One region of the Priestia sp. AB genome, then DNA from elsewhere that is predicted to be linked to it. Evidence: riboswitches for the same ligand, from Rfam matches in the RefSeq annotation. Region 1 holds a riboswitch; each other region holds the start of a gene.

Evidence for each region. Region 1 has a riboswitch for cyclic di-AMP ahead of kdpF (K(+)-transporting ATPase subunit F). Riboswitches for the same ligand answer to the same signal wherever they lie in the genome.
Region 2: linked by a shared signal. The riboswitch ahead of POF52_RS28870 (cation:dicarboxylate symporter family transporter) and the one ahead of kdpF (K(+)-transporting ATPase subunit F) in region 1 are both predicted to bind cyclic di-AMP.
Region 3: linked by a shared signal. The riboswitch ahead of POF52_RS04980 (potassium channel family protein) and the one ahead of kdpF (K(+)-transporting ATPase subunit F) in region 1 are both predicted to bind cyclic di-AMP.
Region 4: linked by a shared signal. The riboswitch ahead of POF52_RS30410 (APC family permease) and the one ahead of kdpF (K(+)-transporting ATPase subunit F) in region 1 are both predicted to bind cyclic di-AMP.

The regions. Positions count from the first base shown of each region.
Region 1 is NZ_JAQMYN010000004.1:62,600-64,800, reverse strand. It holds gene POF52_RS13260 (undecaprenyldiphospho-muramoylpentapeptide beta-N-acetylglucosaminyltransferase) at 1-122, shown strand, start outside; cyclic di-AMP (ydaO/yuaA leader) riboswitch at 498-640, shown strand; gene POF52_RS13255 (hypothetical protein) at 713-850, shown strand; cyclic di-AMP (ydaO/yuaA leader) riboswitch at 866-1,006, shown strand; gene kdpF (K(+)-transporting ATPase subunit F) at 1,385-1,465, shown strand; gene kdpA (potassium-transporting ATPase subunit KdpA) at 1,490-2,201, shown strand, end outside.
Region 2 is NZ_JAQMYN010000023.1:18,848-21,048, reverse strand. It holds gene POF52_RS28875 (undecaprenyl-diphosphate phosphatase) at 1-294, shown strand, start outside; cyclic di-AMP (ydaO/yuaA leader) riboswitch at 568-707, shown strand; gene POF52_RS28870 (cation:dicarboxylate symporter family transporter) at 814-2,073, shown strand.
Region 3 is NZ_JAQMYN010000001.1:972,515-974,715, forward strand. It holds gene POF52_RS04975 (carboxymuconolactone decarboxylase family protein) at 1-435, shown strand, start outside; cyclic di-AMP (ydaO/yuaA leader) riboswitch at 551-695, shown strand; gene POF52_RS04980 (potassium channel family protein) at 820-1,479, shown strand; gene POF52_RS04985 (TrkH family potassium uptake protein) at 1,483-2,201, shown strand, end outside.
Region 4 is NZ_JAQMYN010000034.1:8,523-10,723, forward strand. It holds gene POF52_RS30410 (APC family permease) at 1-1,360, opposite strand, end outside; cyclic di-AMP (ydaO/yuaA leader) riboswitch at 1,491-1,635, opposite strand; gene POF52_RS30415 (DUF4430 domain-containing protein) at 1,999-2,201, opposite strand, start outside.

The DNA of each region.
Region 1 (2,201 bases):
TGTTTTTGCGTGAAGTAAATGAGCTTCAGCAGCAGGCAAGTACGATGAAGCGTACAATGCGTGAAGCAACAAAAACGGATGCCATTTCAATTCTTGTAAATGAAATTGAGAAAATGAACTAAAAAAAGAGGCTGAGACAAACGTACTTTAGCCGAAGTAAAAAACGAACTATTGATCAAGGTTTTTGATTAGTGGTTCGTTTTTTTTTTGTTAAAGTGAACGTAGGTTTCACCTGTTCAGATCCTTCTAGCAGTTGATTGGAGGACAAAGCGAAGTCTTGCACGAAAATCAATTGCAGTGTCACAATCGGCTCAGCTGATGTATCCCATTTGTTCGTCTTTAGAAGGGATACATTTAGTTATATCACAACCTTTTTTTCTTTGAATCTATTATTTTAAAATAATGAATACCCATGGAAAAATAAAGCTTTTAAAATTTCAAAAAATGTTGTTGACAGTAAATTTTAACAGGAGTAAGATTACTCTCATGAAACGTTCCACAGTGACACGCTGAGTCTTTCCTGAAAGAGAGGGGAAGAGCGGAGGACCCAATTATTAGGGGTGAATCTCATAATTGAGTAGGGTTACTTTCTTGACCCGAACCCGTCAGCTAACTTCGTAAGCGTTAAGAGAGAGGATGGTGTAATCGTGGCCGTTTTCTATAGCAGCGGATAGCGCGTTCCTTTCAAAATATAGGTGAAAGGAGCGTCAAGATGCATCTACCTAAGCAAATGATTCAAATGATTGAATATCGAGCAATATGCGATCAGCAATCTTTTGATCTAGCAAACCGCTATTTGTCTACGTTAGCTAATCAAAGTATTAAACGCAGCAGGAAAAACCATAATTAAGTCTAAAAATTAAATAACAAATATACGCTTAATCAATCATGAGCGGGGGACCCAATATTTTGTACGTATGTACTAGGGGTGAATCTCTTAACTGAGTAGGGTTACTTCCATAACCCGAATCCGACAGCTAACTCCGTAAGCGTTTTGGGAGTAAAAAAATTCGTGTCGATCACGGCTTATTTGTCGTGCATTAAACCGCGGAAGAGGACTCTCTTCTGCGGTTTTTTTAATGGGGAAAATAGGAGAGCAGGTTATGTCTGCACCGTAAAGAGGATATAGTAGGGCTTTTAAAACGAGATCAACAATACGTGAGGATTAAACAATCAAAGATAACCTTTCGCTGCTAGCTCACTTGGGCGTGATGCTTTACGCACAGAAACAGTCGCTACGCTTAATCATTGGTGGTAAGAAACAGTTAGGAGGGAGCAACTTGGATACGATCATGCTTGGAACACTTGCCATATTAACAGCTGCTATGTACGGAATTATTTGCTGGTCGTCTCATGTAGTAGACGAAAGAGAGGAGAAGTGAACATGTCGTTCATTTTGCTAGGTATTTCAGTTCTTGTTTTAATTTATTTAGTATATGTACTGTTAAATCCAGAACAATTTTAATAAGCGGAGGAATAAAACGTGGGGATTTTTCTACTATCAGTTGCGCTGCTGCTTGTTTTTGTAGCGCTTATTGCAAAGCCCGTAGGTATTTATATAGCGAATGTGTTTTCAAACGATAAAAACACTAGCTTAGTAGGGAAGATAGAATCGGTGATGTTTAAAGCGGCAGGAATTAAAGGGCATAATCAGACGTGGAAGCAATATGCACTTGCTCTCGTTTTGGCGAATACGTTCATGATTTTTGTGGTGTATCTTATCTTCCGGTTTCAAGGGGTACTGCCGCTTAACCCAAGCCACATCAAAGGAATGGATCCGGCCCTTGCTTTTAACACGGCCATTAGTTTTATGACAAATACGAACTTGCAGCACTACAGCGGTGAATCAGGTTTGTCTTATTTCTCGCAGATGGCCGCCGTTGTATTTATGATGTTTGCTGCACCTGCAACAGCACTTGCAGTAGCAATCGCTTTTATTCGCGGGTTGGCAGGGAAGGAAATGGGAAACTTTTTTGTTGATTTTGTGAAATCAATTACGCGTGTTTTACTTCCTATCGCTTTTATAACAGGCATTTTATTTGCGTTTTTAGGTGTTCCTCAAACGTTAAACGGAACGGTGACTGCCCATACATTAGAAGGGGCAACACAGCAAATAGCAAGGGGAGCAGTTGCTTCTTTTCTTTCAATCAAAGAGCTAGGCAACAACGGAGGGGGATTTTTTGGTGTCAATTCAGCTCATC
Region 2 (2,201 bases), on a different contig from region 1:
TCAACGATTTCAGGAGGAGTTCTTCTTGGAATGAGCCATAAGGCAGCCGCAGATTTTACATTTATTATGGCAGTGCCAATCATGGCAGGAGCAAGTGGACTTTCATTGGTTAAAAACTGGCAGTATTTCACATCAGATGCACTACCGTTTTTTATTGCTGGTTTTATCAGCGCCTTTATTTTTGCGCTGGTATCTATTCGCTTTTTCCTGAAATTAATTAACCGTATCAAATTAGTACCATTTGCACTATATCGAATAGTTTTAGCAGCTATTCTATATTTTGTATTTTTATAAAATAAACACGCGTGTTCTTTAGTCCCTTAAACTTCTAATAGAGACTCAAAGAGCAAGAAAAAGCTATTGCAACATTGCAATAGCTTTTTTGCATAAATATATATTATCGCCTTTTGAAAGCGTTTTATAAACATAGGTATTGACAAAACGTGTCGAAAAATAGTAAATTAATATTTGTGCAGTATAAAGTTAAGTAAAAGTAAGACTTCTGTTTAGTTTTATTGACTGTAAAAAACGTATGACAACGTATAGATCGTTTTAATTTTATAAAAACTGAATAATAAGCTTAATCGTATAGAGCGGGGGAATCATTATCGGCAGTAAAGCTGCCTTGGGGTGAATCCTTACAAAAGGTAGGAAACTCTCAATTCCGAATCCGACAGTTAACCCCGTTTGCTTTATTGAGAGAAAGAGCCCAAAATAGCGTAAGTAAAAGGCTGTTCTTTCTTAAGAATAGTCTTTTTTTGTTTTTTCAGAAAAATATATACAAATGTCATACATCTTTGGGGAGGTACATCTATGAAAAAAATTCGTTTTGGTTTGGCTACGCAGATTTTTACCGGATTAATCCTCGGTGTTCTTGTAGGGGTAATTTGGTTTAACGATCCGCGTGTAGTAACATACCTACAGCCGCTAGGAGACCTATTTTTAAGATTAATTAAGATGATTGTTATTCCAATTGTTATCTCAAGCTTAGTCGTTGGAGTTGCAGGAGCAGGGAGCGGTAAACAGGTCGGAAAGCTCGGCGTTAAAACCATTCTCTATTTTGAAATTATTACGACTTTTGCAATTATAATCGGTGTATTGGTTGCTAATATTTTTCATCCTGGGCAAGGTGTAGACATTCATTCAGCACAAAAGGGTGATATTTCACAATATGTTGAAACATCCAAACAGCAAGAAGGAAAGTCAGTGGCTGAAACTTTCTTACACATTGTTCCGACAAACTTTTTCCAGTCAATTGTTGAAGGAGACATGCTAGCAATTATCTTCTTTACAGTGTTATTTGCACTTGGAGTAGCGGCAATTGGGGAAAGAGGAAAGCCAGTTGTACAATTCTTCGACGGTGTTTCTCACGCAATGTTTCACGTGGTAAACCTTGTAATGAAAGTGGCGCCAATTGGTGTATTTGCTTTAATTGGTGTAACAGTTTCAAAATTCGGCTTAGATTCACTCCTTTCATTAGGAAAGCTTGTTATCTTAGTTTACTTAGCGTTAATTTTCTTCCTACTTGTTGTATTAGGAGGAATTGCGAAATGGGCAGGAATTAACATTTTCCACTTATTCCGCTATATGAAAGATGAACTGTTGTTAGCATACAGTACATCTAGTTCTGAGACAGTTCTTCCGCGTATTATGGAAAAACTTGAAAAGATGGGCTGTCCAAAAGCTATCGTATCGTTCGTTGTACCAATTGGCTATACATTTAACCTAGATGGTTCCGTTCTTTATCAAGCGATTGCAGCGTTATTCTTAGCGCAGGTGTACGGTATTGATTTAACGATCGTTCAACAGCTGACGCTCATTCTGGTATTGATGGTTACATCTAAAGGAATGGCTGCCGTGCCAGGAACATCATTTGTTGTATTGCTGGCTACTCTTGGAACAATCGGCGTTCCGGCAGAAGGGTTAGCCTTCATTGCTGGAGTAGACAGAATCATGGATATGGCACGTACGGTTGTTAACTTAGTAGGAAACACACTAGCAGCAATTGTGATGTCTAAATCTGAAGGCAAATTTGACCCTAAAAAAGGTACAGAGGTCATGAGAGCCGGCTAATTTATAAATTAAAAAGCTACTTATTCTATTCAAAAAATTAGAATAAGTAGCTTTTTTCGTAATAATTCCTTTATTATTATGGAAATTGACCCTATAATATGTAACATCAGGTATAAATATATCCAAAT
Region 3 (2,201 bases), on a different contig from region 1:
GAAGAGGGAACAAATTTTGAAAAAGCATTGAATTTAATTCCGCATGTAAAAAGATTGTATGATGAGCTTTACGACACGCTTTGGAACAGCGATATAGTAGAAAAAGAGACTAAGGAAAAAATAAGGCTTTATCTAGCAGGTGTTAACGGCTGTGAGACGTGTATGAGCATGTCATATGTAGGCGATGAGACGCTTAATCAAAAAGTGTTAAGAGAAAAAGAGCTGGAAGAAAAAGATCGACTGCTGTTTCGATTTATTGATGTATACCGGGTGCGTCCAAGGGAGTTGACGGATGCTGATATGAATCAATTAAAGAAATTTTACAGTGATACGCAGCTGTTAGAGCTTTTAGCTGTTATTAATTTATTTGATCAATTTCACAAAATGATTGTCAGTTTAGATTTATATGATTTTTGCAGCTTGCAGGGCAAGTGAGGTCTTCGCTAAAAATATCTTGACAGACAAAATCCACAGGAGTAAGATAGCTTTCGTAAAGTGAAACGTATCATGAATCGAATCGATTATTCTAAAAAATAGATCATAGACATTTAAATAAAAATCGCTTAATCCATTACGGAGCGGAGGACCCATTATTTACGCACATATTGTGCTCCGGGGTGAATCCTTAAAAAGGTAGGGTTACTCTTAAAACCCGAACCCGACAGCTAACTTCGCAAGCGTTTTGAGGGGGAAGAGTGTGGAAAAACACAGGAGCCTTCCTGTGTTTTTTTGCGCTTTTTTTAAGAAAAAGATGTAATTTTTTAGAAAAAGTATAAGCTAAGAGAACACACAGCAGTTGAAGAAAGGAATAAATACATTATGAAAAAACAGTTTGCTGTATTGGGATTAGGTCGTTTTGGAGGCAGTTTGGTTGAAGAGTTTGCTAATCTGGATGTGGATGTGCTCGCTATTGACCGCAATCAGGAGGTAGTAAATAAATTTAGCAACTCAGCTACATATGTTGTGCAAGCAAACGCGATTGATGAAGCTAGCTTAAAGGGGCTAGGTATTCGCAATGTTGATCATGCTCTTATTTCGTTTGGAGATGATATCGAAGCAAGCGTGCTGGCAACGATGCTTTTAAAAGATATGGGCGTTAAGCAAGTATGGGTAAAAGCAGTGAATATGTATCATCAAAAAGTGCTCGAAAAAATAGGAGCGGATAAAGTCATTCACCCTGAGCGCGATATTGCTAAGCGTATTGCTCATCACGTGGTGTCAGAAAAAATCATTGATTATATTGAATTGTCAAAGGATTATAGTATTGTCGAAATTGTCGCCTCTAAGAAACTTCATAATAAAACGCTGTTTGATTTAAACATTCGTGCCAAGTACGGCTGCAATATTATCGGCTTTCAGCGAAAAGACGGGGAAATGGTGATCTCGCCTACCGCGCATGAAATAATTGAACAAGGAGATATGCTGATTGTCATCGGACATAACCGCGATTTGAACCGTTTTGAAGAAGAAGGAGTTTAACTTATGAAAAAACAAATCATTAAACTCACTCCTCCGCAGCTGCTTGTCTCCATTTTTGGCGGAGGAATTATTATTGGTGCTCTTCTATTGATGATGCCTTTTTCTACTACTGAGCCAATCGGGTGGGTAGATGCCTTTTTTACGTCTACTTCCGCTATGACAGTAACCGGCTTAGCCGTCGTAGATACAGGTACCCGTTTTACCGTCATCGGTCAAATCATTATTATGCTGTTAATTCAAATAGGCGGTCTTGGCATTATGTCATTTGCCGTGTTGATTTTTATGATGCTAGGTAAAAAAATTGGATTTAAAGAGCGTATGCTCGTTCAGCAGGCATTAAATCAAACGAGCGTCGGCGGAGTTGTCCTGCTAGTTAAAAGGCTGTTTATCTTTTCATTTTTAATTGAATTTGTTGCACTTATCTTTTTAGCAATACGCTGGGTTCCGGAATTCGGATGGTCTAAGGGGCTGTTCTTTAGCTTGTTTCATTCAATTTCGGCTTTTAATAACGCAGGGTTTGGGCTACTGTCTGATAACTTAGTGCAGTATGTTGGAGATCCTATTATTAACATAACGATTTCTTTTTTGTTCATCATTGGTGGGTTAGGGTTTACCGTTCTTGCTGATATGTGGGTGAAAAAATCGTATAGAAAACTAACGCTGCATTCAAAAATTATGATTATCAGCACGTTTGCGATTAATGTGACTGCCATGCTTTTTAT
Region 4 (2,201 bases), on a different contig from region 1:
AATGGTTCTTAATACGGTGGAATACATAGACGATAAGAGGTAAGAAGATTAAAACAGCCCATACTTGTGAGAATTTTGTTGTAAAGAAAATAATCAGTACCGTGAAACTAATAAAAGCTCCAATAAAATTGGTCACTAATTTTCCCTGCCAGCCAGCTGGCTTTTCTTTTAACCATTTAACAATCATCCCCGTTTGAGATAATGTAAATGGAATAAATACGCCAACAGCATATAAAGGAATTAACCGTTCTGTATTACCGTGAAACGCTATGATAAGCAAGATAGAGGCAATTCCAAGGGTCACAATCTCATTTGAATAGCCCAAACGATCACCACGTATCGTAAACATACGCGGGATATACTTATCTACAGCTAAGTTAACAGCCAGTAAAGGAAAGGCTGAAAAGCCTGTATTGGCAGCTAATACTAAAATTAAAGCTGTTGTACCCTGAACAAAATAATAGAAACCATTTCGTCCCAACACTTGGGAAGCAAGCTGTGAAACAACCGTCTCCTCTGCTTTAGGTACAATTCCAAACCAATAAGCCAAGAACATGACACCTGAAAACAAAATAGCTAAAATAACGCCCATTGCAACAAGCGTACGTACCGCATTTCTTGCAGCTGGTTGTCTAAAGTTGGTTACAGCATTTGAAATAGCTTCTACGCCTGTAAGGGCTGAACATCCTGATGAAAAAGCTCGTAGTAGTAAAAATAAGCTAATTCCTGGCACTGCAGTTCCAATAGCCGGATGAACATCAGGAGACACCTGACCAGTGGCTACTTTCCATATGCCTACGCCTATTAAAAGAACCAATGCAAGAACAAATAAATAGACAGGGTATGCTAAAGCCGAAGCTGATTCTGTTACACCTCTTAGGTTCAAAACCATAATAAAAATAACCAATGAGCAAGCGATAATAACCTTGTAATCATGAAGAACAGGAAAAGCCGACGTTAATGCATCTGTTCCAGATGAAATACTTACAGATACGGTTAAAATATAGTCTACTAACAGAGACCCACCAGCAATAAGCCCTGCATTCTCTCCAAGGTTATGTTTAGATACAACATAAGCGCCGCCACCTTCTGGATAGGCATAAATAATTTGTCGGTAAGAAAGGATAAGTGCCGTTAAAAGGATAAGTACCCCAATACCGATAGGTATGGAATACCAAAATGCAATCATTCCAATAGTAGCAAGTACGATTAAGACCTGCTCTGGACCATATGCCACGGATGAAAGTGCATCGGATGAAAGAATAGCTAAGGCTTTGACCTTATTTAGCTTTTGTTCACCTAGCTCCTTTGATTTAAGTGGCCTCCCAATTAATAAACGTTTTATGGATGAATAACTCATCTAAACTCCTCCTGGACCCTTTGCCATTATTTATATTAGTTTACTCTCATCATTCCCCATCTCAGAAAAAAAACACAAAAAAGAACACTAAGGTTCTGCTTAGTGTTCTTTCCAGGACAAATAAAAGCAAACCTTCTCTCCAAACGCTTATGAGGTTAGCTGTCGGATTCGGGCTTTAAGAGTAGCCCTACCTTCTTACAGAAGGATTCACCCCAAGTGCAAGTGCACACAAAAATGGGTCCCCCACTCCTTAGTGGATTAAGCGATAAAAGGTATGAAAATAGCAAGATCATATATGTATGGTAGGTACTATACGCCTGAATTTTACATTTGTAAAGAGCCGTTTCAATTAAAACTAATTTTCATATAATTCGTTTTTCTCTTTTATGTAGATAAATAAATTTTGATATCTTGAGCAAACTATTCAAGACGCCGTGAGACTTCAGTCCTTTGGTTAAATAATGTAGCAGAAAAACCTACCCTATCACACACCAGGGTAGGTTTTTCTGCTTTTCAGCTGCATATCATATACACCTCTAGTTTATATAATCAGCATTATCGGAAATTATAACTTACAAAAAAGTAGTTAGAATAATAACCAACTACTTTTTGTAGGATGTTTTAATTTTCTATGTTATTTACTTTAAAATTTCTTGATTATCCCAATTTTTCAAAGCCCATACTACCTCATCATTTTCATTGAGCGTGACTTCATCTAAACCTAACTCTATAAAATTCCTGTTTACAAAAACAGCCCAATGTATATTTTTCTTTGGAATTGAATGGATACCATTTATAGATATAATATTCCCTTGGGATTCTTCTATGTTAAAGGCCCTTT